DNA from 4 places in the Pseudoalteromonas sp. S2893 genome. Region 2 is predicted to be linked to each of the others. Evidence: predicted binding sites of a transcription regulator. Region 2 holds the regulator's gene; each other region holds the start of a gene.

Evidence for each region. Region 2 encodes sigma-54, which starts transcription at its own class of promoters, with help from an activator protein. Its sites were predicted from a motif close to GTTGGCACGNNNNTNGNNT; they were not measured.
Region 1: CWC04_RS13055 (EF-hand domain-containing protein) is a predicted target of sigma-54. The motif match lies at 4,144-4,162, and genes of this name have one in related genera.
Region 3: CWC04_RS15900 (TorF family putative porin) is a predicted target of sigma-54. The motif match lies at 4,197-4,215, and genes of this name have one in related genera.
Region 4: CWC04_RS00105 (DUF1328 domain-containing protein) is a predicted target of sigma-54. The motif match lies at 5,466-5,484, and genes of this name have one in related genera.

The regions. Positions count from the first base shown of each region.
Region 1 covers NZ_PNCY01000028.1:9,149-17,021, reverse strand. The annotation lists gene pepQ (Xaa-Pro dipeptidase) at 1-882, shown strand, start outside; gene CWC04_RS13070 (YigZ family protein) at 969-1,583, shown strand; gene CWC04_RS13065 (TrkH family potassium uptake protein) at 1,634-3,085, shown strand; gene CWC04_RS13060 (PilZ domain-containing protein) at 3,115-3,777, shown strand; gene CWC04_RS13055 (EF-hand domain-containing protein) at 4,241-4,453, shown strand; gene CWC04_RS13050 (EF-hand domain-containing protein) at 4,583-4,795, shown strand; gene CWC04_RS13045 (EF-hand domain-containing protein) at 4,974-5,189, shown strand; gene trkA (Trk system potassium transporter TrkA) at 5,276-6,652, opposite strand; gene rsmB (16S rRNA (cytosine(967)-C(5))-methyltransferase RsmB) at 6,728-7,873, opposite strand, start outside.
Region 2 covers NZ_PNCY01000010.1:146,753-154,625, forward strand. The annotation lists gene CWC04_RS06280 (calcium/sodium antiporter) at 1-896, shown strand, start outside; gene CWC04_RS06285 (KpsF/GutQ family sugar-phosphate isomerase) at 899-1,870, shown strand; gene kdsC (3-deoxy-manno-octulosonate-8-phosphatase KdsC) at 1,871-2,422, shown strand; gene lptC (LPS export ABC transporter periplasmic protein LptC) at 2,419-2,973, shown strand; gene lptA (lipopolysaccharide transport periplasmic protein LptA) at 2,963-3,511, shown strand; gene lptB (LPS export ABC transporter ATP-binding protein) at 3,508-4,233, shown strand; gene CWC04_RS06310 (RNA polymerase factor sigma-54) at 4,303-5,802, shown strand; gene hpf (ribosome hibernation promoting factor) at 5,830-6,117, shown strand; gene CWC04_RS06320 (PTS sugar transporter subunit IIA) at 6,122-6,574, shown strand; gene rapZ (RNase adapter RapZ) at 6,594-7,439, shown strand; gene CWC04_RS06330 (HPr family phosphocarrier protein) at 7,480-7,752, shown strand.
Region 3 covers NZ_PNCY01000034.1:9,297-17,169, reverse strand. The annotation lists gene CWC04_RS15905 (ABC transporter permease/M1 family aminopeptidase) at 1-3,126, shown strand, start outside; gene CWC04_RS15900 (TorF family putative porin) at 3,412-4,098, opposite strand; gene CWC04_RS15895 (hypothetical protein) at 4,376-5,539, opposite strand; gene CWC04_RS15890 (AsmA family protein) at 5,851-7,821, shown strand.
Region 4 covers NZ_PNCY01000001.1:14,312-22,184, forward strand. The annotation lists gene CWC04_RS00075 (regulatory protein RecX) at 1-209, shown strand, start outside; gene alaS (alanine--tRNA ligase) at 229-2,829, shown strand; gene CWC04_RS00085 (aspartate kinase) at 2,836-4,053, shown strand; gene csrA (carbon storage regulator CsrA) at 4,143-4,334, shown strand; gene CWC04_RS00095 (YcxB family protein) at 4,385-4,852, opposite strand; gene CWC04_RS00100 (hypothetical protein) at 5,009-5,200, opposite strand; gene CWC04_RS00105 (DUF1328 domain-containing protein) at 5,253-5,426, opposite strand; gene CWC04_RS00110 (OadG family protein) at 5,955-6,200, shown strand; gene oadA (sodium-extruding oxaloacetate decarboxylase subunit alpha) at 6,210-7,873, shown strand, end outside.

The sequences.
Region 1 (7,873 bases), on a different contig from region 2:
CCGGTACTTAACTATTTTCATTATAACCGCGCTTATAAAACGCAGTACGAGCTTGAATGTTTACGCCAAGCCAACCGCATTGCGGTAGATGGACATAAAGCAGCACGCGATACGTTTTATAATGGAGGTAGCGAATTTGATATTCAGCAAGCGTACCTTATGGCTACACGCCAAAGCGAAAACGAAATGCCGTATGGCAACATAGTAGCGCTTAACGAAAACTGCGCTATTTTGCATTACACACATTTTGAGCCAAAAGCACCGCTTACTCATAATTCGTTTTTAATCGATGCTGGCGCAAACTTTAATGGGTATGCCGCAGATATAACCCGTACGTACGATTTTAAAAAGCAGGGCGAGTTTGCTGAACTAGTACAAACTATGACGGCAATACAAATTGAGCTAGGCAACGCATTAAAGCCAGGCATGTTATATGGCGATTTACACGTTGATTGTCATAACCGTATTGCGCAAATTCTTAGCGACTTCAATATTGTAAACTTACCCGCAACAGAAATTGTGGAACGTAAAATTACCTCAACATTTTTCCCTCATGGCTTGGGCCATCACCTTGGCTTACAAGTGCACGATATGGGCGGCTTTATGCGTGATGATAAAGGCACCCACCAGCCATCGCCAGAAGGGCACCCATTCTTGCGTTGTACTCGTAAAATAGAGAAAAACCAAGTGTTTACTATTGAGCCAGGGCTTTACTTTATAGACTCATTATTAGGTGATTTAGCGCAAACCGACAGTAAGCAGTTTATTAACTGGGAAAAAATTGAGTCGTTAAAACCATACGGCGGTATTCGTATTGAAGACAATATTATTGTTCACGAAGACAGCCTAGAAAATATGACTCGTGATTTAGCGCTCGATTAAGCTAATAAAGACTAGCTCGCCAATACGCGCTAAAATACGCGAATGCAAAGGGGCCTTTTGGCCCCATTTTTAATTGAGCTTTAATTATGTCTGAATATAAATACCCCGCCGATGATGTGTTTCATCAAGAAGAAATTAAAAAAAGCACCTTTATAGTTCATATCGCGCATACGCCAGACCTACAGGCTGCTAAAGCATTTATTAAAAGCATTGAAGAAAAGTACCCAGATGCTCGTCATAATTGTTGGGCGCACGTAGCGGGTAACCCAGGCGGAAGTCATGTTTATGGTTTTTCTGATGATGGCGAGCCAAATGGTACCGCAGGAAAGCCCATGCTTAATGTGCTGGTGGGTTCTGGACTTGGCGAAATTACTGCGGTTGTCACCCGTTATTTTGGCGGTATAAAGCTGGGCACCGGTGGGTTAGTGCGTGCCTATGGTGGGTCGCTTAATAATGCACTTTCGCAGCTAAAAACGGTGACTAAAGTACCGAGTATCGAGATTGTAGGCCAAAGTGAATACAGCATGCAGGGCGCAATAGAGCAATTGTTAAAAACCAATTATCAAGTACTTAATATAGAAAAACAATTTACTGCTAATATTGAATGGGTTATTACTATTGATAGCCGCCAAGCAAAACAGGCCATTAAAGATATTTTTGATTTAAGCCATGGCGCAGTTGAGTTAACTATCAAAGAGTAAGACAATAACTTACACACTTATATTTACTAATAATAAAAGCGATAAGCTACATGCAATTTCGTACCATCATAAAAATCCTTGGCCAACTTGTTGCGCTGTTTAGTATTACCATGGTGCCGCCTGCGGTGGTGTCTTTATTTTATAAAGATGGTGGTGGTGTTCCCTTTGTATTAGCGTTTATATTTAGTGTGGTTATTGGTTTAACAGCTTATTACCCAAACAGGCATGAAAACGGCGACTTAAAAGCACGCGAAGGCTTTTTAATTGTTGTACTGTTTTGGCTGGTACTAGGGGCGTTTGCATCGTTACCGCTGATTTTTTTACAAGAACCTAATTTGTCTATGGCCGATGCGGTGTTTGAGGCCTTTTCTGGCCTTACAACCACTGGGGCCACGGTACTTACCGGAATTGAATACCTGCCTAAGTCTGTTTTGTTTTATCGCCAGCAATTACAGTGGTTTGGCGGTATGGGTATCATTGTACTTGCTGTTGCTATACTGCCCATGCTTGGGGTCGGTGGCATGCAATTATACCGAGCTGAGATCCCAGGCCCAGTAAAAGATTCAAAAATGACCCCCCGTATTGCCGATACCGCAAAGCACCTTTGGTACATTTATGTGTCGTTAACGGTAACCTGTATGTTGGCGTATTGGGCGGCAGGTATGGAGTGGTTTGATGCTATATGCCATGCGTTTTCTACAGTGGCGATTGGCGGTTTTTCTACTTACGATGCCTCAATAGGGCACTTTGATAGCCCTGTCATTAACTTTATATGTGTTTTCTTTTTAATTATTGCTGCGGTTAACTTTTCACTGCATTACGCGGCGGTAGCCAGTCGTAATATTCAGGTATACATTCGCGACCCTGAATTTAAAGTTTTTTTACTGATACAGTTAGCGCTGGTGGTGATTTGTTTTACGGTGCTCTCATCTAACGAAATATTTGCCGATGGTGATGAAACCCTCGATCAGGCTTTATTTCAGGCGGTGTCTATGAGTACCACAGCCGGTTTTGCCACCGATAACTTTTCTACTTGGCCGCTGTTTTTACCTATATTGCTTATTTTTTCGAGCTTTATAGGTGGCTGTGCAGGTTCAACCGGTGGCGGTATGAAAGTTGTACGCGTGTTTTTACTTTACCTACAAGGCATACGTGAGCTTAACCGCTTAGTTCACCCACGTGCTATATACTCTATTAAGCTTGGTCGTAAAGCCCTGCCCGATAAAGTAGTTGAAGCGGTTTGGGGGTTTTTCTCAGCGTACGCATTGGTATTTATTATTATAATGCTGGCGCTAATGGGAACCGGCATGGATAACATTACCGCGTTCTCTGCTACAGCGGCATGTTTAAATAATTTAGGCCCAGGCTTAGGTGATGTTGCCTCGCATTATGGGGCGGTGAGCGATGGTGCCAAATGGCTATTAACCATTGCCATGGTATTTGGTCGCTTAGAAATATTCACCTTACTCGTGCTATTTACGCCGACCTTTTGGCGTGGGTAATAATATATAAATGATGCTTAGGAACAGGCATGCCACATTCTAATTTAGATAAATTACACCAGTTAACAACAGGGCGATTGGTCGACTTGGAAATTGTTACGCCTACCAGTAGTAAACGCGTAAAAACAGAGTTTATTGGCTTGCTAGAAAATAAATTTATTATTTTAAATTACCCAAGTTCAAAGCGTTTACCTGCTGCAAGTGATTACCTACGTGACGGTGTAATGGTGGTGGTAAGAGCGGTTATAGAAGGCAGTGGCGGACAAGTAATAGCATTTAGGCAGCAGCTTATGTCGGTTGCCTCACACCCTGCTAGGCTCATTTTTATTAATTACCCTACGCAAGTGCAGTTATTTGCACTGCGCGCGCAAACACGCATACCTACCTTATTACCTGCAAAATTAACTCTCAGTGACGATAGAGTACTTGAAGGGGTGATTAAAGACATCTCGCTTACCGGGGTGATGTTTGATGTACGCGGCGATCAAAACGATGAAAATATTAAAGATATGCAATGCACGGTGACGGTTGATACCAACAATAAAGCATTTACTGGCGAAATATGCAGTGTAAAAGAACACGCCGCAGGAGTTAATTGTGGTATTAAACTTTTAGCCAGTGAAGATGAAATGAAGGCATTTATGAAAGAGCACTTTATCGATCCCGCGATGCTTGAGCTGCCATTAGAATAAGCACTTTCGCTTAATAGCAACAAATGGCCATTTTTTACTTGAGTGGCAGTCATATTTTTTAAAACTTCACAAAATAATTTTTATTTTCTATAAAAATCAGCTGTATAGATTAGTTTTACGAGTGAGTTATTTTAATACGTTAGCTCCCCTCACGGCTAAAATTTAGTCTCTTTTTTCGATAAATCTTCATCCTTACAATTTACGCCGAAAATTGTAGCTTTTTTCTCTTATGTAACTAGCTGTTTTTATTGTATTTAAAAACTTAGCTTTACCCTTTGTTGCTAGTTTGCAACATAAAATCCCCGCAAATTTATCAAAAATAGCCAAGTGCTCTTTTAACTAATTGAAATTAATGAGCTTTTAAAACTTGGCATTCAAGTTGTAATAGTCTGGCTGTACTGAACAATAACGTGATTTAAAGTAAAACACTTAATCGCACACATATACTTGAAGGAATTATATTATGAAAAGCATTAATAAAACTTTAGCACTTATCGCCCTTGCTTCATCATCAGCGGCATTTGCAGCAACCGATTTTGATACGTTAGATGTAGATGGCAGCGGCACGATTAGCAAATCAGAGGCATCAATTGATGCAAAACTGATGAGCATGTTCTCAGAATTAGATACTGACCAAGATGGTGAGCTATCAAAAGAAGAATTTTCAGAAGCTTAAAGTGTGGTAACAATCCTGAGTTGCCAATGACAACCTAAGTAGGCAAGGGAGCTTACGAAAAAGGATTACAAGGATTGCGTACACCACGTAGTGAACTTAACTAATTTGTTTATATTGAAGGATTAAATTATGAAGCATTTAAATAAAGCACTCGCATTTATGGCTATTGCCTCTTCTTCTGCTGCATTTGCAGGGACTGATTTTGACACGCTAGATGTAGATGGCAATGGCGCCATCAGCCAAGCTGAAGCATCGGTTGATGCGGATTTAATGGCTGAGTTTGTTGAGCTTGATACCGACGGAAATGGTGAGCTTTCAAAGCAAGAGTTCTCTAAATACTAGGGTGTGATGATCTTTGCCAATTGAGCGCAGGGCAGCGCATGTTCACTTAGCAAAGAGTCATTTGCTCTAATCCAATGTGCATTAAAACTTAATAATGCACATTGGCAAAAGCACTTTTTAGTTAATTTTTAAACCCATGGATCTTAGAAAAGGATTTCCTCTTAATTAGGACACAACTATGAAAACATTAAATACAGCACTTGCCGTTATCGTATTAGCTTCTTCATCAGCGGCGTATGCTGCAGTCGACTTTGCCTCGTTTGATGCCGATGGTGATGGTGCAATTTCAAAGCAAGAAGCGCAGGTAAATTCACAGCTAGTGAATATTTTTGACCAGCTAGATACTGATGGTAATGGTGAAATTTCTGAGCAAGAGTTTTCAAAAGTACAGTAATTAGTAAGCTGCTAAGCAGGGTTGCCTAGCATTAAAAAAACATACTCCACTAAAGCCGCCTTAGTCAGCGGCTTTTTTGTGTTTAACTATAAAAATATAGCGCTAACTTGGAATAGCTTTTCTACTACGTTGATATGCTTTTTATCGATTAAAAACATAATAACGTGATCACCAGACATAATAACGGTGTCGTCGTGGGCAATCAGTACGTCGTCATTACGTACAATAGCGCCAATCGTTGTACCTGCAGGTAGCTTGATATCGGCAATCGCACGGCCAACTACTTTTGATGTGTTTTCATCGCCATGGGCAACGGCTTCAATGGCCTCTGCCGCGCCTTTACGTAACGAGTACACATTAACAATATCGCCACGGCGTACGTGTGTAAGTAGCGCCGAAATAGTTGCTTGTTGTGGTGATATAGCAATATCTATTTCACCCCCTTGCACTAAATCTACATACGCACCACGCTGAATAAGCACCATGGTTTTTTGTGCGCCCATGCGTTTTGCAAGCATGGCCGACATTATATTTGCTTCATCGTCGTTGGTTACGGCAATAAACACATCAACTTGCTCTATGTGCTCTTCAGATAGTAGTTCTTGGTCTGAGGCGTCTCCACAAAACACGACGGTGTTATCTAGCATTTCAGAGAGTTGCTCAGCACGCTCTTTACTGCGCTCTAGTAACTTAACGCTGTGGTTTTTTTCCAGTGAGCGAGCAAGGCCTGCACCAATGTTACCACCACCGGCTATCATAATTTTTTTGTAAGAACGCTCAAGCTTTTGTAGCTCGTTCATAACTGCGCGAATATGCTTAGTGGCAGCAATGAAAAATACTTCATCGTCCGCTTCTATTACCGTGGTGCCCAGTGGCTTTATAGCTTTACCTTGGCGATAAATTGCTGCTACACGGGTTTCTACATTCGGAATATGCTCTTTTAAAGCAGAAAGCGCATAACCCACTAATAAGCCACCGTAGTAAGCTTTTACAGCCACAAGAGAGAGCATGCCATCGGCAAATTGCAGCACTTGCAACGCGCCTGGGTAATCTATTAAACGGCGAATATATTTGGTAACAAGTGCTTCGGGGGCAATATAGTGATCAACCGGGAGGTCATCGTTATGAAATAGTTTTTCGCGGTATTTTAAATATTGCTCTGATCGGATACGGGCTATTTTAGTTGGCGTATTAAAAATACTATACGCGACTTGGCACGCCACCATATTAACTTCATCTGAGCTGGTTACCGCAATAATCATGTCGGCGTCTTCAGCACCTGCACGTCTGAGCACATCTGGGTGTGCACTGTGCCCCGTGACCCCTTGTAAGTCGTACTTATCTTGTAGCTCTCGTAAGCGGTTGCCGTCTATATCAACAACGGTTATTTCGTTTTGTTCGCCAACTAAGTTTTCAGCAAGCGTACCACCGACTTGTCCGGCACCGAGTATGATTATTTTCATTATTTACCCGAATTACTGTTTAATTAAAAAAATAGCCATTTACTGTTTAATAAATGGCTATTGAGTGTACGGCTATTAGGCTTTTTTAACTAGCTTAGCGTAATAAAATCCGTCGCTTTCACCTGGTAGTAATTGTAAACCAGGGTTGGTAACTGTGTCGTTGTCGTGCAGTGGTATATGCTCAACGTCACTATTATTAGCTAAAAATTTAGCGACTTGCTGTTGGTTCTCTTGCGGCAGTACCGAACAGGTTGCGTATATCATTGTGCCGCCTGGTTTAAGTAGCGGCCAAATGCTATTGAGTATATCGCTTTGTAGTGTGGCTAAATCTTCAATGTCTGATGCGCGGCGAAGCCATTTAATATCTGGGTGGCGGCGTATAACACCGGTTGCCGAACAAGGGACATCTAATAAAATGCGGTCAAACTGTTGCTCATCCCACCAGGTGTGTGGCTGCGAAGCGTCTGCACAATGTAGATCTGCGCCTAAACCGATACGGGTTAAATTTTGTTTAACACGTTCTAGGCGAGTAGCGTCACTATCAAGTGCTAATACTTCTGCATCGGCAAGCTCTAATATATGACATGTTTTACCGCCAGGTGCTGCACAGGCATCTAAAATGTATTCATCAGCTTGAGGTGCTAAAAAGCGTGCGGCTAATTGCGCTGCGGCGTCTTGTACAGAGCAGGCGCCCACATCAAATTCTGGCAACGAAAATACATCACGCGGTTTAGCTAGTTTAATACCATCAACAAACTCAGGGTTTAACGTGTGCTCTATATCGTTAGCCGTTAACATTTCGCTGTATTGTTGCGTGCTGTATTGGGCTTGATTGACACGTAACCACATAGGGGCTTGTTGTTGGTTTTCTTCAAGAAGCGCTTCCCAGTTGTCTGGGTAGGCAGCTTGCACTTGTTTAATAAACCAATTTGGATGGTTATATAAACACACTGGTATTTGCTTGGCTTTTTCTTCAAGCTCGCTTTGTTGGCGCTGAAAACTACGCAAAATAGCGTTGATTAAGCCTTTTAAGCCTAATGCACGCATTTGGCCAAGGGCATTAACGGTTTCAGAAATGGCGGCATGCGGTGGCACGCGCATATGCTGCAGCTGATAGATACCGACATACAACAAAAACTGAAAAATACGACGCTTACCTTTAAGTGGCTGCTCTACTAAATGTTGGCAGTAGTTTTCAAGGCTAGGTAGGTAGCGCAACAC
Region 2 (7,873 bases):
GTGCGGCAGCGCTTGCTAAAAACTTTGGAGTCCCTACTTTAATTGTTGGCTTAACGGTTGTTGCTATGGGGTCTTCGGCCCCTGAAATGATGGTATCGGCCTCGGCTGCTTTGGCAAATAAAACCGACACAGCGGTTGGTAACGCGGTAGGTTCAAATATAACAAACATATTACTTGTGTTAGGTATTACTGCGCTGCTACGCCCTTTGAGTGTGTCATCAAGCACTTTAAAACGCGAAATGCCGCTTGTTATGCTGGTATCCTTGGCTACGTGGTATGTATTTTCAGACAACTACTTCTCACTTACCGAAGGGTTGGCGTTGCTAGTTGCATTTGCTGTGTTTATTGGTGGCTTGATTGTGGTTTCTTTGCGCGCAAAAAATCAAGATGACCCTTTTGTTTCAGAAGCCTGCGATGAGGTTCCTAACGATGTACCAACTAAAAAAGCCGTTTTATGGCTAATTGTTGGCATGGTTTTATTGCCTGTTAGCTCACACTTTTTAGTTGGTTCAGCAGTCGATATTGCTAAATACTTTGGTTTAAGCGACTTAGTAATTGGCTTAACCATTATCGCTATTGGCACAAGCTTGCCTGAACTTGCAGCTTCTGTAGCGGGTGTACTTAAAAACGAAGATGATTTAGCCCTAGGTAATATTGTGGGCTCAAATATATTTAATATTTTAGCGGTATTACCGCTTGCAGGTATTATTAACCCATCAGTGGTTGACCCGTCACTTGCAAACCGCGACATACTTATTATGTTAGGTGCTACCCTTGCGCTTATTATTATGTCATTGAACTTTAGAGGTTCTCAGCGTATCAATAGAGTAGAAGGTGGCCTATTACTCATCGCATTTTTGGCGTACCAAGGTTATATTTTTAGTCAAGTAGGGTAACAATGGCACAACTAAATTTTATAGAGCAAGGTTTACGCGTATTAAACATTGAACGCCAAGCGCTTGCTGATATTACACAATACGTTGACGAAAACTTTCATAGTGCGTGTCAGCTCATGTTTGATTGCCAAGGCCGCATTATTGTTATTGGCATGGGTAAATCAGGCCATATTGGTAATAAAATTGCTGCTACCCTTGCAAGTACAGGCAGCCCTGCTTTTTTTGTTCACCCTGGCGAAGCAAGCCATGGTGATTTAGGCATGATAACCAAAAATGACGTGGTTATGCTTATATCAAACTCGGGCGAAACCAGCGAAGTACTTAATATTATTCCGGTGCTTAAACGCCTTGGTGCAAAAATAATATCTATGACGGGTAACCCGCTTTCTACTATGGCTACACTTGCCGATGTGCACGTATGCATAAAAGTAGAACAAGAAGCGTGTTTATTAGGTTTAGCGCCTACAGCAAGCACCACAGCTACTTTAGCAATGGGTGATGCAATGGCGGTTGCGCTTTTAGAAGCCCGCGGCTTTACCGCCGATGACTTTGCACTCTCTCACCCTGGCGGCAGTTTAGGTAAGCGATTGTTGCTCACTTTAAAAGATGTAATGCACAGCGGCACAAACACCCCTATTATAGGTGTAACGCAAACAATTAAAGACGCGTTAATAGAAATGTCAGCCAAAGGGCTGGGTATGACCGCTATTGTAGATAACAATCAACAGCTTGCCGGCCTTTTTACCGACGGTGACTTACGCCGTATTTTAGAGCAAAGAGTTGATATACATAGCACCGCTATTAGCCAGGTTATGACCAAATCATGCACAACTGCCACGGCCGATATACTTGCAGCTGAAGCCCTAAACATAATGGAAAACAAACGTATTAATGGTTTAATTGTGGTCAATGATAAAAACCAGCCAATAGGCGCCTTAAATATGCAAGACCTCTTAAAAGCAGGAGTATTATAAATGCAATTTGAAGATCTCTATCAACCGCTAAGCGATGATGCCAAAGCACGCGCCAAAAAAGTAAAACTACTCATATGCGATATTGATGGTGTATTTTCTGATGGCCGAATTTACCTCGGCAACCAAGGCGAAGAATTAAAAGCATTTAATACAAAAGATGGTTTTGGCATTAAAGCGCTAATTAATAGCGGTTTTGAAGTTGCGGTCATTACGGGGCGTCACTCAGAAATAGTACAAACTCGCATGAGCAGCTTAACTGTGCAGCACATTTATCAAGGCCAAGAAGACAAACTTATTGCTTATCAAGAACTCAAAAACACTTTAAAGTTAACTGATGAACAAATAGCTTATATTGGCGACGATGGCCCTGACATGCCAGTAATGGAGCGCGTTGGCTTTGCCGTTGCAGTAAACGATGCGCACCCAGTAATTAAGCGCTTATCGCATTACACTACGCAAATGCCTGGCGGCTTTGGCGCCGTTAGAGAGCTCACAGACTTACTTATGCTAGAGAACGGCATAGCGCTTACAACACAAGGCACCAGTTCATGAATGCAGCACGCGTTATACTCAGTGCGTTATTCATCGGCTGTATGGTTTGGCTTTGGTACCCTTATTTTACCCAAACCAATGTAGCGCCAGAGCAAGAACCTGAAGTAATTGCAAAGCCCGATTACACCGCTATAGAGCTTAAGCAAACAGCCTATGACGAGCAAGGTAAAATAAGCCATAAAGTCACTGCGGCTAAAATGGAGCTGTACCAACAGCTTGGTTTTACATTTTTTGAAAAACCTATTTTCACCTTGTATAACGAAAAGCAAACATGGCGAATAAATGCAGACGAAGCAACGCTTTACGAAGATAAACAACTTATTTTAGAAGGCAACGTGGTTGCTAAAAATTTAGTTGATAATGCCATGATAGATAACATCAATGCCGATAACATCGAAGTCGACATTAAAGCGCTAACAATGCGCTCTGAGCAACCAGTGGTTGTCACTGGGCCTAATTTAAAAATTGTCGGGAAAGGCCTTGAAGCCGATTTAAAAACCGAAGTAATAAAACTAATTAACCATACGCGAACAATATATTATGACCAATAAACTCACTAAAATACTTATTATCCCATCGCTAATGCTTGCATTTAGCGCCTCTGCTGCTGAGCCTGCTGCTCAACCGCCAGCAAATCAAATTTCTATTAGTGCAGACCGTCAAGAAGGCCAACTTAAAGAAAACGTAGGTATTTTTGAAAAGAACGTCGAAATTGTGCATGGTAATCGCAAAATTACAGCCGACCGACTCGAAGTACATAAACGTGAAGACTTAGGGGATAACAAACAACTCCTTATTGCCACTGGCAGCCCAGCCTACTTCGAAGAAAAACAAGACGATGGTACTGTAATGAGTGCCAGTGCAAACGAAGTACGTTACGACGTAGCAAAGCGATTTTTAACGCTTGTTGGCGATGCTGAAGTCGCACAAGCCGGTCAAAAAATTAATGCTAAAAGTATTACCTACGATATGCAGCAGCAGCTTATTAGCGCAGAAAAAGACGAAAACTCTACGGATCGTGTCCACACAATTTTAGTGCCTGTTGAAGCAAAAATTAAAGAAAAAACAGGTAACGAAGGTCAACCATGAGCACCTTAAAAGCAGAACTATTAGCAAAAAGCTATAAAGGCCGCCAAGTTGTAAAAAATGTAGGCCTTGAGGTAGAAGCCGGCAGCATTGTTGGCTTATTGGGCCCTAATGGCGCAGGTAAAACCACCACCTTTTATATGATTGTAGGGTTAGTACCTAGCGACAAAGGCAAAATTTCTATTGATGATAACGACATTACGTTATTACCTATGCACAGCCGCGCCCGCTTAGGCATTGGCTATTTGCCGCAAGAGTCATCAATATTTAGAAAGCTGACAGTTTATCAAAACTTAATGGCGATTTTAGAAACGCGTAAAGAGCTCAATAAAGCCGCGCGAGAAGAAACGCTTAACAACTTACTTGATGAATTTAGTATTCAGCATATTCGCGATAGCCAAGGTATGGCGCTTTCTGGTGGTGAACGCCGCCGTGTAGAAATTGCCAGAGCACTGGCAGCGAACCCTAAATTTATTTTATTGGATGAGCCTTTTGCTGGTGTTGATCCGATTTCAGTGTTAGATATAAAGAAAATAATAGAACATCTTAAAAACCGTGGCATTGGCGTATTAATTACCGATCACAATGTAAGAGAAACCCTTGATGTTTGTGAAAAAGCCTACATTGTTTCTCATGGGGAGCTAATTGCATCTGGCACCCCAGAACACGTATTAAATGACAAAACTGTACGCGATGTTTATTTAGGCGAGCAATTTAGGCTGTAACATTTAAGCCACACCTACAAGCATCTGCTAATATTAATTATAACAACATAAAAGGATTGTTAGAGATACATGAGGCAATCATTACAGCTGCGCATGGGCCAGCAACTTACAATGACTCCACAATTGCAACAAGCGATTCGCTTGCTGCAGCTCAGTACATTGGATCTCCAGCAAGAAATACAAGAAGCACTTGATAGCAACCCGCTATTAGAAGTAGAAGAGCAAGATTACACGGAAGAGTCGGCTGGAAAAAATGAACAAAAAGCAGATACGGATGATGTAACCGTAAGCGCATCGGCTGACGATACAACCAGCGAGTACGAGCAAGACAGTGGCGAAGCTTTAAATAAAGACACCATTAGCGATGATATGGCAATGGATGTAACTTGGGATGAGTACATGAGCGCAGCCCCTGCTGCATCCTCAGGCCCAATGCCAGAAGATGAGTCTATTTATCAAGGTGCCTCTACTGAAACGCTACATGAGTATTTAATGTGGCAGCTTCAGCTTACTCCTTTTAGCCCAACTGACGAAGCCATTGCTATTGCCATTGTAGAAGCTGTAGATGACTCGGGTATTTTAACGCTAAGTTGCGAAGAAATTTTAGAAAGCTTTAACCAAGAAAACGATGACGAAGTTGAAGTTGAACTTGACGAAATAGAAGCCGTTTTAAAGCGTATTCAGTTATTTGACCCTGTAGGTATAGCCGCGCGCAGTTTACAAGAGTGCTTGTGTATTCAGCTAAACCAGTTTGATAAAGACACCCCTTTTATAGAACAAACTAAAATGATCTTAACCGATCACATTGATCTATTAGCGGCACGCGACTATCGTACATTAATGAAAAAGACTAAGCTTAAAGAAGACGAGCTTAAAGAGGTCATGACCCTAATACATACCCTCAACCCAAAACCTGCAGATACAATAGTAAGGGAAGAGTCTGAGTATGTAATACCGGATGTGTCGGTTAAAAAAATAAAAGGCCGCTGGGTGGTAGAGCTAAATCCAGATAGCATGCCAAAAATACGCGTAAATAGTCAGTACGCGGCTATGTCTCGTACCGTAAAATCAAGTGGTGATAGCCAGTTTATTCGCTCTCACTTACAAGAAGCTAAATGGTTTATAAAAAGCCTTGAAAGCAGAAACGACACGCTACTTAAGGTAACTAACTGTATTGTAAAACAGCAACAGGCATTTTTTGAACATGGCCCAGAAGCCATGAAGCCAATGGTTTTAAACGATGTTGCTGAAATGGTAGAAATGCATGAATCGACAATTTCGCGTGTTACTACGCAAAAATATATGCATACGCCACGTGGTATTTTTGAGCTTAAGTATTTTTTCTCAAGCCACGTAAGCACTGAAAACGGCGGAGAGTGTTCATCAACCGCAATACGTGCCCTAATTAAAAAGCTAATTGCCGCGGAAAACTCAGCTAAACCATTGAGTGATAGTAAAATTGCGGATATATTGGCAGAGCAAGGAATTAAAGTAGCTAGACGCACAATAGCAAAATACCGTGAATCGCTAGCTATTCCACCGTCAAATCAGAGAAAGAGTTTGATATAAGACGTAAAAAACAAAGAGGAAATGCTTATGCAACTAAACCTAACTGGTCGTCACGTAGAAGTAACTGATTCACTTAGAGACTATGTAAATAATAAATTTGCAAAGCTAGAAAGGCACTCAGATCATATTAGCAATGTGCATGTCATTCTCGATGTAGAAAAACTCAACCAAAAAGCAGAAGCGACTATTCATGTAAGTGGCGCAGATTTATTTGCCTCAACAGAGCACCAAGATATGTATGCCGCTATAGACTCGTTGATTGACAAGCTCGATCGTCAAGTCATAAAACATAAAGAGAAGCTTGCTAGACACTAATATTATGAAATTAAGTACATTAGTATGCCAGGACTGCAGCAAAGCTGCGGTCCTTTTTAGTAGTAAAAAAAGAATTTTAGAGTTTATCAGTGAGCTTGCTCATGAAAAGCTCCCCTACTTACCACAACAAGATATTCTTAATGCGCTGGCAAGCAGAGAAAAGCTAGGCAGTACTGGTATTGGCCGGGGGATCGCCATTCCTCATGGCAGAATGGGTGGCGTAGAAGAGCCGCTGGCTTTAGTACTTGTTAGCGACACGCCTGTTAACTTTGACGCTATTGATAACTGCCCTGTTGATATTTTTGTTGCACTCATCGTACCAGATGGCGATAACCAACAGCACCTAAAGACTCTGGCAACCATAGCTGATAAACTGAGCAACAAAGAATTTTGTAAACAGCTGCGTAGTGCTAAAACCGATGCAGAGCTGTATCAAGTAATTGTTGATCAATCGTAGTAAATACTAAGGGCTATAAATGGAGTTAATTATCATAAGCGGCCGTTCTGGTTCAGGTAAGTCGGTTGCTTTACGCGTGGTTGAAGATTTAGGCTATTATTGCGTAGATAATATTCCGGTCAACCTACTGCCCTCTTTAGTGCGAAGTGTTTCAGATAACTATGACAAAATAGCCGTTAGTATAGATGTTCGTAATATCCCCAAAGAACAAGACGAATTTAACGATATTCTCGAGTACCTTCCTGACTTTGCTAAACCCACACTGTTTTATTTAGATAGTGATGATCAAACACTGATCAAACGTTTTTCAGAAACACGCAGATTACACCCTTTATCCATCGATTCACTGCCGCTTGATTTAGCAATAAAAAAAGAAAAAGAACTGCTTGATGTACTCGTAACGCGCGCTGACTTTATGCTTGATACCACCGATTTAAGTGTGCACCAATTAGCAGAGTCAATTCGCGAAAAAATACTGGGTAAAAAAGATAAGCAACTTATTGTAACGTTTGAATCGTTTGGCTTTAAACACGGCATACCTAAAGAAGCTGATTATGTTTTTGATGCTCGCTTTTTGCCAAACCCCCACTGGGAGCCTGAACTTAAACCGCTTACGGGCCTTGATCAACCAGTAAAAGATTTTTTGGCAAATCACAGCATAGTGCAAAAATTCACTTGGCAAATTCAAACCTTTGTACAAACTTGGTTGCCACACTTAGAGCGTAATAACCGTAGTTACCTCACTATTGCAATAGGCTGTACTGGTGGTCAACACCGCTCGGTTTATTTAGCGCAAGCCATTGGTGAGAGCTTTGCTATGACGCATCCGAATGTCAAAATTCGTCATCGTGAGCAAGAAAAGTAACCTTAAAATAATAACCTGTTCAGTTTAGGTATAGTAATTTATGCGCTGTGAAGACACATTTTTAATAAAAAATAAATTAGGCTTACACGCCAGAGCGGCAACGGTCCTTGCGCAATTAGCTGTGCAGTTTGATGCTAAAATCACCTTACACCAAGATGATAAAGAAGCCGCAGGCGACAGCGTATTAGCTTTAATGCTACTTGAAAGCAGTAAAGGTAAAGAAGTTAAAGTAGTCTGTGAAGGCCCTGATTCAGAGCAAGCTTTGCATGCGGTTGGGCAATTAATTGCACAACGATTTAACGAACAAGAATAATTTAAAGCACCATAGCCTTATAAGTTAAAGACTTATCAGGCCAGACTATAAAGATTTAGTAAGTTAGGGTATTCCGACTCGCCTAATTTAATGCTTTAATTTAGAGTAATAAAGCCATGCC
Region 3 (7,873 bases), on a different contig from region 2:
TTTTTATATTTGGCGGTGCCAAGCTTATTGGTGCTCAGTGCTATTTTTAATAGTGTGGCGGTTTATTTTAAAACCATAATGGCGGTATATGTAACGGCTGTGGTGATCTATATAAGTTACCAATTGGCGAGTATCTATTTTGACGATTTAGCGTTTAGAAATATTGTTGTTTACGCAGACCCATTTGGCACTGGTTCATTAATTGACTTAACCCGTTACTGGACTGTAAGTGATAAAAATACTGAAGTGTTAACGCTTTCGGGCGATTTTTTAATTAACCGTATTTTATGGGTAGCAATAAGTTTAGCGATGTTTTTTGGCCTCGGAAAGTTAGGTAATCGCGTAGTCACTAAAAAGCAGAAAAAGCAATTTGCTGTGTCTACGTTTGTAAAAAACAAACAAGCAGCACTTATTAGCAGCGCTAAAAATTACAAGTCAAAAGGGGTCAATACGCAATCGCAATTAGTAATGCGCAGCTTATTTGAGCTTAAGCAGGTTATATTAAGTGCTCCTTTTATGATTTTAGCGGGTGTCAGTATTATTACGTTACTCGCACCACTTTTTGCGCCTATAGGCGCATATGGCACAACAGATTGGCCGCTCACACAAAACATGGTGGGCATTATTCAAAACGCCTCCGCTATATTTATGTTTATTATTATTGCTTATTACAGCGCAGAGCTGGTTTGGCGAGAACGCCACAGTGGTATGGGCGATATTGTTGACAGCTACCCGGTGCATAACAGTGTGTTTTGGGTATCTAAAATTATTGCGCTAATCACTGCGGTTTGTGGCCTTTATTTAGTAGGCATGATGTTTACCATTGCGGTGCAGCTATTTAAGGGGCAATTTAACCTAGAGCTTGGCCAGTACTTATTTAGATTGGGTTACCTTACATTACTGCCTTTAATTATGATGGCTATATTGGCGTTCTTTTTACAAATAATTAGCCCTAATAAATACATAGGTATGGGTTTATTTATTCTGTATTACATTGCTCAAATGGTAATGGGTGCTTACGGGTTTGAGCATCATATGTATCATTTTTCACAAAGCAGCAGCGTACCGTATTCAGACATAAACGGTTACGGGCATTTTTTACAAGGCGCGCATTGGTATACCCTATATTGGGGTGCATTGAGTGTATTTTTAGCTATTGTAGGGTTTGCTTTATGGCATCGCGGCCCGTCGCAATCATTGCGTACGCGTTTATCTTTAGTGCGTTACAACATGTCTTTAAAAGGCCAGGTTGCAGCAGTTATAAGTTTATTGGTATTTGTGGGCGCGGGTTATAACATTTATTACAACACTCGTGTAATCAACGAGTTTGTAACAAGTGATGATAACGAAGCGCTACAAGTAAGGTATGAGCAAGAGTTCTCACAATACAAAGACTTGCCACTGCCTATAATAACTGATGTTGATTTACACATTGATATTTACCCTAAAAAGCGTGCTTTAAACGCTGTGGCTAAAATTAAGTTTACCAATACCGCAAACGAGCCAATAACCCGTGTGTTAATTATCGAGCCTAGCCAATCTAAAAGCTGGGATGTAAAAATGGCGGGCGGAAAAATAGTTGAGCGTTTAACCGATTTTGGCATGGTATGGTTTGAGTTTGAACAACCGCTAATGCCTAATGAAGTACGCGAAGGTGAGCTTTCTGTTACTCGAGAACACGACGGTTTTGTTGATAGAGGATCTGATACTCAACTCGTGCATAACGGTACATTTGTAAATAATAGAGAATTATTACCAAATTTTGGTTATCAAAAGTATTTTCAAATTGCGGATAAGTATGAGCGCCGTAAGCACGATTTACCCGAGCTTGAACGTGCACATAAACTAGAAGACAGCCGCTATTATACGCAAAATGAGTTTGGGCCTGCTAATGGCTTTATAAACTACAAGGCAACAGTAACCACCGATGAGTCACAATTTGCTATTACACCTGGTTACTTAAAAAGTGAAAGTGTAAAAGACGGACGACGTACTTTTGTTTATAAAATGGATGCGCCTATTTTAAACTTTTATTCTGTGCTTTCGGCAGAGCTTGAAAGTAAAAAGGTTGAGCACAACGGTGTAAATATTGAGGTGTACTACCACAAAGATCATGCATGGAATGCTGACCGTATGATTGAGTCGGTACAAGACTCAATAGATTACTACACGCAAGCCTTTGGGCCATATCAGCATAAGCAGTTACGTATTATTGAGTTTCCTAAGTATCGCTCGTTTGCGCAAAGTTTTGCCAATACGGTACCTTACTCAGAAAGTATTGGCTTTATTACAGACTTAAGAGATGAGAGTAAAGTTGACCTACCTTACTATGTAACCGCACATGAAGTTGCACACCAATGGTGGGGGCATCAAGTATCTGGGGCTAATGTAGAAGGCAGCGCCGTTATTTCTGAATCGCTCTCCCAATACAGTGCGCTTATGGTGCTAAAAAAACGCTTTGGCGCCGAGAAGCTTCGTAAATTCTTAAAGTACGAGTTAGATAGATACTTAATGGGCCGCACAGGCGAAGCCTTTGAAGAAATGCCGCTGTATAAAACGCAGTCGCAACAATACCTTCATTACAATAAAGGCTCAGTTGTGATGATGGCTTTGTATGACCGATTAGGTGAAGAGCGCTTAAATGCAGCACTTAAAGCGTTTTTGAATGAGTTTAAATACCAGTCAACGCCATACCCAACTACGCTTGATTTACTTAGCTATTTAAAACAAGACGCAACGCAAGCGGAGCAACGTTTTATTGATGATCAGTTTAAATATATAACGCTTTATGAGCTTGAAATGAAAGCAGTTTCGGTTACAGATGATGTTGATAGTGAAGGTTTTTATATAGTAACACTAAACGTTGAAGCAACTAAGCAGCATGCCGATGGACAAGGTGAAGAAACCGAGCAACCACTCGATGAGCTAATTGATATTGCATTATTTAGCGATGATCCTGAAAACCTACTCGCTGAAGATTTTGTTATTTACTCGCAAAAGCATCAAATAGTCTCTGGTACTAATACTATTGAGCTAAAAGTAAAAGAAAAGCCAGTTTACGCAGGAGTAGACCCGTACATTAAGCTTGTAGATAAAGACAGTAAAAATAACCTAGCTAAGTTTTAATGATTAATGATTAATGATTAACGATTAGCTGAAAGGCCGCATTTAATGCGGCCTTTTTTGTTTTAGCGAATTGCTAATACCAATGCGCAATAAAGCTTAATAAAGCGAATTAGCATATTGGTAAAAAGAGGTAATAGCAGCGAGGAGCTCGGCGATTAACCGAAGTGGGTTATATAGTAAGGTGCTTTAGTCGCTAAAATTAAAAGGCGCTGTGAGTATTTAGGTGTCCTAAACGAGAAAAGGGCCAAAAGGCCCTTAGTGTTGCAGCAAGTAACACATTTTGTTTTAAAGCGTAAAGTCTACAGCGTAGCCTACGTAAACTTTAACATCTGACTCATCCATGTCGGTGTCAGATACGCCAAAAGTAAAACCATCTTTTGATACAGAGATACCGTAATCAATAATATTATCATCACCTATAAAGTCGCCAGAGTAGTGACCTAAGTGTAGCGCAACCTCAGTACCATTGCTGCCAACAGCAAAGCTGTAATCGGCATTTAGGTATAATGAATCGCCAAAGTCGGTGCCATCTCCATCTGCCGCTGAAGTGGCAAGGATTGCAGCGCCAAAGGTGAAACCTTCTGCGCTGATGCTACCGTAAATTTCAGAGAAATCAGCATCTGCCTCAGAAGCTGCATCTGGGTAAGCGTAATAAATGTAACCTACATCGTAGCTAAATGTGTCGTTAATATCGCCACCAAAACCCGCGTAAACATCAAGCTCATAAGTCATTTCATCGGCCCATGAAGCATTTGATGCCCAAGTACCTACATAAAAGCCTGACTCGTCAGCGTAATCAATACCGCCAGAAATAGCAGCATCGCCCCCAGTTTGCTCTTGACCACGCCATAAGTAGTTAGACGTAGCCGCTGCGTTTGCTGTTACTTCTGCATGTACGGCTGTTGATGTTAAAGATGTAGCACCTAATAAAGCTATTGCGCTAATTGCGATGGTTTTTTTTAGTTTTAGCATGTCCATTTCCCGTTATATGATTTTTATCGCCTAGGTTTTTATTCTCTTATTGGCAACCCTTTGACTGGCGGTGTTTTATTGTTTAACTGGGAATGCAATTGCACTGTATGTGCCAGCTTAAAATAATTTCTATAAAACTGGTTTTTTACTTTTATAAAACAATATGTTGAGAAGTTTTAGAAGAGGGAATGATTGAGGAGGTTAATTAAAAAACGCACACTGCTGGTGCATAAATTAACCTAACTGCACCAGAAAAATACAGTTAGGTTAGGTAGATTTAGCCAAATATAGTGCGCATAAGACTAATTGTTTCGTTTACTCCGCGGCCTTTTTGTACTTCGCTAATAATAGAGTCGCGTTTGCTACGAATATGCTCGGGAATGTCATCGGCTGCAAGTGCACGGTCTACAAGTATTTCGGCAGACTCTTTACCTCTACGCTGTGGTTTTCCCGCACTTGTTGTGCTGCGTTTAGGTTTATTTAATAGCTTAATATAATTTGAGTTGTCGGCCGTACTGGCATCTGCATAGTAAAAAAAGCATGGTAATAACGCTTTTATACTAACTAGTTGCTCTTCTAGTTCATTGCTGCCATTAGCCATTTTAAACCACGACATAGCATGAATGCTTTGTACTATATCTTGCCAGTAGCGCTCAAAGTCGCGATTGTTTAATTTTGTAATACCTAAAGCTGCGCATAATGCATCAAGACGGCTATTACTAATCGGCGTAAACACATCTGGGCGGCGCATTGCTAATAAACGTGTAGCAGGGGCAAGGGTTGGTTTTTCATCGCTACCGTTAAAGGCAAGTAAATAAGCAACGACAAACTGTTGGTAATCAGCTTCGCTCACATCACCTTCAAGCGGGATGTTAGCAAGTGCTTCGTCAAACGCGCCAGGCAAGTCGGCTAGCATTTGATGAAAACCCTTTGCACTTTTTGTTGATGCGAACCATTCAACATCAAAGTTATAGGTGCTTGGGTCGAGCGTGGCAGTGTGTTTACCACTAAATGCCAGTAAATCCTCTGGGATCATATCTTTTAGTGCTTGCTCACGAATGCTGTGCATATACGTGGTAAGGCGAAGCTGTTCGTCCAGTGCAATAAGTTCTTTGTGTTGCTCTACAAACATACTAATAACAGGCCAAGGTGCTACACGTAGTGTTTTGAGCTGTAAAAAGCTAATTGCTGAGGTTAGCTGGTCGTGCAGCTTTTTTAAAACTGGCAGTTGTTGTGGCTCTAGTAAATCGTAATTTATACGGTCTTTACTTGCACTTAGCAGCTCATAACACCAGCCTAAGAAATCCTCTGGGTGGTTTTCTACTTTCACGGCCATTAGGTTTAGGCTTAGTTCTGAAGCTTGCTTCAAGATGTTTTGGTAAATTTGACTTTCTTGTTCGCCTAGCGCCATTTTTGACGGTGAAATTAGCAGTTTTTTCATGCCTTGTAGAGTCTCCGAGTAGATACATTTTTTAGCTGCTTTATTTTAGCGCAAATACGCCAATAGCAACAGGGCCGTGCATCATACCTAACAATTCAAGGGATGCAATGTTGTAGGGTTTAATACTTGGTTAGATTTAAACTTGATGAGCTTTACTTTTAGTCACCAATTTTGCAACGTTTACTTTTAAGCATAAATTCATTTCAAATTAAATAAATTACAATAAAGTGCTTTTTTGTCACAACGACAATGATTTTAAAGCTAACACTCGCTATGATAAGAACATTATTTGCACGTTTGAAAGGATGATCATGAAGACCTTACTCAAAATTGTTGGTGTAATACTCTTACTTTGTATTGCGTTAATTATTGCCGCTCCGTTTTTAATCCCAACCGATACTATTTTTAATAAAGTATCTGAGCAGGTTGAAAAAACAACAGGGCGCACACTTACTATTAAAGGTGATAAAACGCTTAGTGTATTTCCTGCATTAAAGTTAGAGCTTAACGATGTGCACTTTGCAAACATGCAGACAGGCTCACGCGACGACATGGCAAGTATGGAGCAATTAGCTGTACATATACCATGGTTATCGCTATTTGGCGGCGAATTCAAACTTGATAAGTTTGTTATTAACGAGCCCAATATTTTATTAGAAACTGATAAAAACGGTAAAGCTAACTGGCAGTTGTTTGATGCTGTAGCAGAGCAGCCGCAAGAGCAAACTCAATCAGGTGAGGCTGTTAAACTACCAGAGAACTTTGATATAGAGTTAGGTGAAGTGGCTATTTACGGTGGTACGTTTACTTACCTAGATGGGCAAACAGGCGCTAAACAACAAATTAGTGACTTGGAATTGGCTATTTTACTTCCTTCACTACGTAAGACACTAGAGATCAAAGGCGGCATTACATATATGCAAGAGCGCTTTGAGCTTGATGTAAAACTTGATACGCCGGCAAAGGCAATTGAAGGGGCGACGTTTGAGGTTACTCAAAGCGTAGACTCTAGCTTGGTCGATCTTACTTTTAACGGCAGTATTGCTCGCCAAGGTAAAGATATAAAAGGCGAGTTAGCGCTAAGTGGCGACTCTGTTAAGGAGCTAGCAACTTGGCAAGGGGTAGACTTAAACGCTAAAGAAAATGCATTTAATGCGTTTAGTGTAAACGGTAAAATGCATCTTATAGATGATACGTTTAACTTAGAAGAGCTGATTGCTACCCTAGATGAGTTAGAGATTAAAGGAAAAAGTGAAGTAAACTTAGGCAATAAACTAGCGGTTAATGCTGATATAGACCTAGGTATGCTTGATTTAAATCCCTACTTACCGGAGGCAGTCGCTAAGCAGCAAGCGCCGCAAAGCGAAGAACCTAAAGCCGCGCAGCCGATTGTTTGGGACGATACTAAAATTGATTTAAGCGCATTAAATGCACTTAATGCTAATGTAGTTATTCGCTCAAGCGGTTTAAAAGCTAACGATATTGAGCTAGGTGCTAATCAATTTACAGTCGATTTAAACAACAGCGTTGCTAAATTAAGCTTAGATAGCTTTAAAGCATATGAGGGCACTGGTAAAGGGGTTATCAACATAAATGCGCAGCAAACGCCGTATAAAATAAGCACAAATTTTGATTTAGCCGACATAGACGCACAACCGTTACTCACTGATGCGGCTGGCTTTGATAAGCTTATGGGTAAAGGGTCATTAAATTGGAATTTAACCACAACTGGGCAAAGTCAAAAAACCTTTATTAATGCATTAAATGGCAAGGTTGGCTTTGAATTTGCCGATGGTGCTGTTAAAGGCGCAAACGTGGCTGAGATGGTTCGCAAAGGCAAAGAGCTTATTACGGGTAACCTTGGAGCTGTGAGTGAAGGGCTAGATACAGGCTTTGAAGAATCAGAGCAAACAGATTTTTCTGCGCTCACCGGTAGCTTTAACTTTACTAATGGCGTGGGCCATAATAACGACCTATCGCTGATGAGCCCACTTATTCGTATTACAGGTGAGGGCGATGTAGATTTGCCTAAAACCAATGTTGATTATCGCTTAGTGACCGGCATTGTTGATTCGATTGAAGGGCAAGGCACTACAGATGATAGTACAGGCTTTAAAATCCCACTGCGTATAGAAGGCCCATTTCATGACGTTGGCTTTAAGCTAGATGTAAGCAACGCGCTTAAAGATGAAGCAAAGCAAAAGCTCGATGACGCCAAAGAGAAAGCAAAAGAAAAAGCCAAGGACAAAGTTAAAGATAAACTAAAAGGTTTATTTGGCTAACTATTAAACCCCACTAATAAATAATTAAGGCGCTATTTGCGCCTTGATTGTT
Region 4 (7,873 bases), on a different contig from region 2:
TAGGCAAAGGGATTGACCGTTCACTACTTGAAAGAGTGGTTGAAGAGCTTGAAATAGACTGGTTTGAGCTTGCGCAGGAAGCGTACAACAAGAAGTATTCAACTACACCGGCCAACCTCGAGTACAAAGATAAAGCTAAGCGCGTGCGCTACTTAATGTACCGAGGATTTAGCTACGAACAAATTGATTTTGCAATGCAAGCACAGTAAATACAGGTGAGATTTTCACATGCAGCACATGACTACGGCACAACTTAGGCAACAGTTTTTAGACTTTTTTGCCAGCAAACAGCACCAAATTGTCCAATCGGCTTCACTTATTCCGGGTAACGATGCCACGTTGTTATTTAACAATGCCGGCATGGTTCCTTTTAAGGATGTGTTTTTAGGCGCCGAAACTCGCCCTTACACGCGTGCTACAAGTGCACAGCGTTGTGTGCGTGCTGGTGGTAAACATAACGATTTAGAAAATGTAGGTTACACAGCGCGTCACCATACATTTTTTGAAATGCTAGGTAACTTTAGTTTTGGCGATTACTTTAAACAAGACGCTATTAAGTTTGCGTGGGAGTTTTTAACTGAGGTTGTTAAATTACCACAAGAAAAACTACTTGTTACTATTTATCACGACGATGAAGATGCATTTGGCTTTTGGCACAATGATATTGGCCTAAGCGAAGATCGTATTATTCGTATTGCTACCTCAGATAACTTTTGGTCAATGGGCGATACTGGCCCGTGTGGCCCGTGTTCTGAAATATTTTACGATCACGGTGAGCACATTTGGGGTGGTCCTCCGGGCTCGCCTGAAGAAGATGGCGACCGCTTTATCGAAATTTGGAACCTTGTATTTATGCAGTACAACCGTCAAAGCGACGGTACTATGGAGCCGCTGCCTAAGCAATCTGTCGATACGGGAATGGGCCTTGAGCGTATTGCTGCTATTTTACAAGGCGTGCATTCAAACTATGAAATCGATTTGTTCCAAGGCTTAATTGCAGCTGCGGCAAGTGTAACTAACGCGCAAGATATGGATGATAAGTCACTTCGCGTAGTAGCGGATCATATTCGTTCGTGTGCGTTTTTAATTTCTGATGGTGTTATGCCATCAAACGAAGGCCGTGGTTATGTATTGCGTCGTATTATTCGTCGTGCAGTACGCCATGGTAACAAGCTTGGTGCACAAGGTGCGTTTTTCTATAAACTGGTTGCAGCGCTTATTGAACAAATGGGCCAAGCTTACCCAGAGCTGGCAAAGCAGCAAGAAATTATCGAAAAAGTACTGCGCATTGAAGAAGAACAATTTGGTAAAACCCTTGAGCGTGGCTTAGCTATTTTAGAGGAAAGCCTAAGCGAGCTTAAAGGCGATGTTATTCCTGGTGATTTAGTATTTAAGTTATACGACACCTATGGTTTCCCCGCTGATTTAACGGCCGATGTAGCCCGTGAGCGCCAAATGACAATAGACCATGCAGGCTTTGAAGAGTGCATGGCTGTACAGCGTAAAACAGCGCAGCAAGCGGGTAAATTTGGTGCCGATTATAACGAGCAATTAAAGTCAGAAAAACACACTGAGTTTAAAGGCTACGACAGCACACATCATAGCGCTACAGTAGTAGAAGTGTTTGCAAATGGTGAGTCGGTTTCTATTTTAGAAGACGGCCAACAAGGCATTGTGGTACTTAACCATACGCCATTTTATGCAGAATCTGGTGGCCAAACAGGCGATACCGGTACCATTACTGTTGCAGGTGGCGAGTTTACAGTGACTAACACTACTAAGCTGGGTAATGCGTTTGCGCACCACGGTAGCGTACAAGGGCGCATTGCGGTTAACGATAAAGTAGACGCAACTATTGATGATGCACGCCGTGAACGCATTAAGAAAAATCACACAGCTACGCATATTTTACACGAAGCTCTGCGCCAATTATTAGGTGAACACGTAAGCCAAAAAGGCTCGCTGGTTGAGCCTGAGCGTTTACGTTTTGACTTCTCACACTTTGAAGCGGTTACTAAAGACGAACTACGTGAAATTGAGCGTGTAGTTAACGATGAAATTCGTCGTAACTTTGCCCTAAACACTGAGCTTATGGCGATTGATGACGCTAAAGCAAAAGGGGCAATGGCGCTGTTTGGCGAAAAGTACGACGATGAAGTACGCGTAGTAACCATTGGCGATTACTCAATTGAACTGTGTGGCGGTACGCACGTAGAGCGCGCGGGAGATATTGGCTTATTTAAAATTGTATCTGAAAGCGGTATTGCTGCAGGCGTGCGCCGTATTGAAGCAGTAACAGGCGCAGATGCAGTGGCGTATGTAAGCGAGCAAGAAAAACAGCTAAACGATGTAGCGGCGCTGGTAAAAGGTGATAGCGCATCGGTACTTGAAAAAGTAACTGCGCTTCTTGAAAAGTCTAAAGGCCTTGAAAAGCAAATTGCACAGCTTAACGATAAGCTAGCCAGTGCAGCGGGTGCGTCTTTACTTGATTCGATTGTTGAAATTAATGGCGTTAAGCTACTAGTGGCAAACGTTGAAGGAACTGAGTCTAAAGCGCTTCGTGGCATGGTTGACGACCTTAAAAACAAGATTGGCTCAGGTGTTATTGCACTGGGTGTTGCCAGCGGCGAAAAAGTAAGCCTAATTGCCGGTGTAACGAAAGATTTAACCGGTAAAGTTAAAGCCGGTGAGCTTGTAAACCACATGGCAGGCCAAGTAGGCGGTAAAGGGGGCGGTCGTCCTGATATGGCACAAGCGGGTGGTTCACAGCCTGAAAACCTAAACGCCGCGCTTGAAAGCGTGACAGCCTGGGTAAGTGAGAAAGTTTAAGCTTACGTGGCACTTATTGTCCAAAAGTTTGGCGGCACTTCGGTTGGCTCTATTGAGCGAATAGAAGCGGTCGCCGACCTTGTTGTTAAAACTAAGCAGCAAGGTCATCAAGTGGTTGTGGTTCTTTCGGCCATGTCGGGAGAAACCAACCGCTTAATTAACCTCGCCAAGCAAATAGATACTCGCCCGAGTAGCCGAGAATTAGACGTACTTATTAGCACTGGAGAACAGGTTTCTGTTTCGCTCCTTGCTATGGCTATTATAAAACGTGGCCATTCGGCTGTAAGCCTACTAGCCGATCAGGTTAATATTCAAACCGATAACATGTTTGGTAAAGCCCGTATTGAAGAGGTTGCTGCGACGCGTTTAAAGCATGAGCTTGAGCATAATCGGATTGCGATTATTGCCGGTTTTCAGGGGCGCGATGTAGAGGGCAATATTACAACCCTTGGGCGCGGCGGCACCGATACCTCTGCGGTAGAAATAGCCGCGGCAATAAAAGCCGATGAATGTCAGATCTATACCGACGTTGATGGCGTATACACTACTGATCCTCGTGTAGAACCAAACGCACAGCGAATGCGCCATGTAACGTTTGCCGAAATGCTAGAGCTGGCAAGTTTAGGCGCAAAAGTATTGCATATTCGTGCTGTTGAGTCGGCTGGTAATCATAAAATGCCGCTAAGGGTGCTTTCGAGTTTTGAGCCCGATGAAGGAACGCTAATAAGTTTTGAGGAGAGCGATATGCCAACTAAGGTTGTGTCGGGGATTGCGTTTAATCGTGACGAATGCTTGATAAAGGTACATGGCGTACCATACTGTGTTCATTCTCTTACAAAAATTTTGAAACTTTTTGCAGAAAATGGCATCGAAATAGATATGATTAGTCAAGTTAATCATAACTTTGAAAAAATAGACTATGCTTTTACTGTGCATTCAAATGACTATTTGCAAGCACACGATTTACTAACTCAACAACAGGTAAATCTGCAGGCTGATAGCATTTCTAGTGATACAACAGTTGCAAAAGTGTCGGCTGTTGGCATAGGAATGAAGTCTCACAGTGGTGTAGCGCATCAATTTTTTGATGCATTGGCGCAAGAAGGTATACACATAGTTTTAGTATCGACGTCTGAAATCAAGGTATCGGTTTTAATTGACGAGAAGTATTTAGAACTAGCAGTAAGAGCGTTACACTCAGAATTTTTAACAGAAAATGGATAGTTTGGGAGTTTTTACTTACTTTTCAATCAATTTTTCATTAAAATGGTCAAGCGGAATCTTATAATTTATTGGAACATGGGAGCAAGAGAATGCTAATACTAACTCGTAGAGTAGGTGAAACCCTAATGATTGGTGACGAAGTAACTGTTACTGTATTAGGTGTTAAAGGAAATCAAGTTCGAATTGGTGTTAACGCACCTAAAGACGTTTCAGTGCATCGTGAAGAGATTTACATGCGTATACAAGCTGAAAAGTCTAACCCTAATCCGGGCAATGCTTAATCAACAGTTATACTTAGCTGAGTAATGCACTTAGCTATACCAAAAGCCACTCATTGAGTGGCTTTTTTGTTTATAAAATAGCGCATTTCATCGGTTAATACACTGCTAGAAATATATTGCATACCTTTATTATGGTGCACTAAGTAGCCGTGGTTAGTTTTAATAATATGGGTTATTTCTGCCCACTTAAATGTATGGCTTTTATAGTGGTTTTCGGTGCTAATAGCGTCATCGGTAAACGAAAGAGTAACCGTTGAGCCCGAAGCACGACTAAACATTTGGCGCGCAACCCACCAAGGCCTGCGGTAATAAAAGGCAACGCATTCTAATACACCCAGCATTATTAAAAATGTACCTAGGTAATGATCGTCCATAGCGTAAATACTAATTAAACCTAAGCACACCAGTAATGCCAGCAAAAAATACTTTGGTTTGGCTGCTTTACTATAAGAGTGGGACTCGTCAAAGCATTCGTAGTAGTAGGGTTTATCGAGTGTGTAAGTGGTGGTCAGTGCCATAATTGCTAATAAGTAATAGTTTTCGCTATTTTAACAAGCTAGCGTAAAAATCACACCCGTTAATGTAGACTATGCATTTTAAGAGTTAGAATCCGCTTTTTATTCGCGCACAAAAAAACGGCTTATTAAAAGCCGTTTTTTACGTTACCAAACAGATTAACAGTTAGTTTCTTCTGCGTTAACGCCTTCTTTTACATTTTCACATGCATCTTCAACAGAGTTTTGCACGTCAGTTACTGCTTCATCAATACGCTCACCTGCTTCTTCTGCGTGGTTGTCTTCACAACCCATCATAAAGAAACCTGCAAATACGGCGATTAGTGCTGCTTTTAAAGTTGTTGAGTTCATAATGTAATTCCTTGTATATGTTGATTGTTTAGTGTTTTAAGTATGTTAGTAGCTACCTAGGCGATTTACCGCGCAGCGCACCTGAAACTAAAGAAATCACTAAAAGTACTAAAAAGATAAAGAATATAATTTTTGCTATACCAGCTGCGGCACCTGCGATACCACCAAAACCTAACACTGCAGCGATTAAAGCAATAACTAAAAATGTAATTGTCCAGCGTAACATTGTTTTCTCCTTGGTTATCAAATTCGTTCGAAAGTAATAATGCTAGTTGCGTGCCAGAGTTTAATTTTATTAATTTTCAATATGTTATGGTTTTTTGAGCGAGGGTTATAAATTTAGGATTGGTAAGTTTTACGTTTAACGATGTAACTTATTCACACTATTGTAAAGAGAGTAAAAAAATAAATATTTTTTGTGCGCTTCTTTATTAATCTTGGTAAGACCAATTTACATTTTAGCGCAAAATGATTTTTTACTTGCCGTTTAACTTACTATTTTTTATGGTTTTTAAGTTTTTTTGGGTTTAACCATATAACCTTTGCCTATAACGGTTATTTTTATCATCTATATCTAAGCTAATTTAACCCAGTATTAGCTATGTTAACTATTGTGGCTGTATGTTAGTTTAATTTTAATTGGTTTTACCAATTGACAGGTGGTAGACAAAGTTAAAAGTTTTGTTATCATTCGGTGAATAATTATTTAAATAAAGCGGTTTTTTATATCGCTATATAGTGCAGGGGGAGAAAAATGGATATAGGAGCTGTACTCACAACCGCAGGTAGCTTGATGCTTACGGGCATGGTGGGCGTGTTTGTATTTCTTTCAATATTGATTGGTGCTGTGTCACTCATGTCTAACTTGGTTGCTCGTTTTGACGAGGCTGAAGTTGCAATACCGGTTAAATCACCATCTTTAAAATCTCAAGGTGTGCCAAACGAGCACATCGCTGCTATTAGTGCTGCCATTGCTCAGTACAAATCAAATAATAAATAAGAGGCACACATGGCTAAATTAAAATTAACAGAACTTGTTTTACGCGATGCTCATCAGTCTTTACTTGCAACCCGTATGCGCTTAGATGACATGCTCCCTATTGCTAACAAACTTGATGATGCCGGTTATTGGTCTATTGAGTCGTGGGGCGGCGCTACGTTTGACTCGTGTATTCGTTATTTAGGTGAAGATCCGTGGGAGCGTATTCGTGCCCTTAAAAAAGCAATGCCGAATACTAAACAGCAAATGCTATTGCGCGGGCAAAATTTATTGGGTTACCGCCACTATGCCGATGACGTGGTAGAAAAGTTTGTAGAGCGTGCCCACAAAAATGGTGTAGATGTATTTCGTATTTTTGACGCCATGAACGATGTACGTAACTTAGAAACGGCAATTAAAGCGGCTGTAAAAGTAGGAGCACACGCGCAAGGTACTATTTCTTATACTGTAAGCCCAGTGCATACCCTAGATATGTGGTTAACCCTTGCAAAACAGCTAGAGGATTTAGGTTGTCACTCTATTTGTATTAAAGATATGGCAGGCTTATTAAAACCATACGATGCAGAGCAACTTATTAAAGGGCTAAAAGAAACCGTTTCTATCCCTATTGCTATGCAGTGCCATGCAACCACAGGTTTAAGTACAGCTACATATCAAAAAGCCATTGATGCAGGCATTGATATGCTTGATACCGCAATTTCTTCAATGAGTATGACTTACGGTCATTCAGCTACAGAAACCATTGTAGCAATTGTTGAAGGAACGCCCCGCGATACCGAATTAGATTTAAACCAGCTAGAAGAAATAGCGGCTTACTTTAGAGATGTACGTAAAAAGTACGCTGCCTTTGAGGGGAGCCTTAAAGGTGTTGATGGCCGTATTTTACTCGCGCAAGTACCTGGCGGCATGTTAACCAACATGGAAAATCAACTGAAAGAGCAAGGCGCAGCAGATAAGCTAAATGAAGTATTACTTGAGATCCCACGCGTGCGTGAAGATTTAGGTTTTATCCCGCTAGTTACTCCAACATCGCAAATTGTAGGCACACAAGCAGTACTAAATGTGCTTACGGGAGAGCGTTATAAAACAATTACCAAAGAAACCGCCGGTGTTTTAAAAGGCGAGTATGGTTTAACACCAGCACCTATGAATAAAGAGCTGCAAGAGCGAGTGCTTGATGGCAGTGAGGTTATTACGTGTCGTCCTGCAGATAATATAGCCCCAGAGCTTGCCACGCTTGAAGCAGAGCTGCAAAAAGAAGCGCAAGAGCAAGGCTTAACACTTGCTGATGAGCAAATAGATGATGTGCTTACCTATGCATTATTCCCACAGGTTGGCCTTAAATTTATTAAAAACCGTAATAACCCAGATGCCTTTGAAGCAGTGCCAAGTGCTGATGATGCAAACGCTAAGCCTGCAGCAAATCCTGCAAGTAACAAAGGTGTTAGCGCTGAGCAATACAGCGTTAAAGTTGACGGTAAAGTTTACGATGTAGTGGTTGCGCAAGGTGGCGAGCTTAAAGAGGTAACGCTAAAAGATTCAGAGCACTTACCACAATCAGCATCGGTTGCATCAGGTGAAACACTGAATGCGCCACTGGCAGGTAATATTTTTAAGGTAAAAGTAAAAGCAGGCCAAGCCGTAAACGAAGGCGATGTGGTTGTTATTATGGA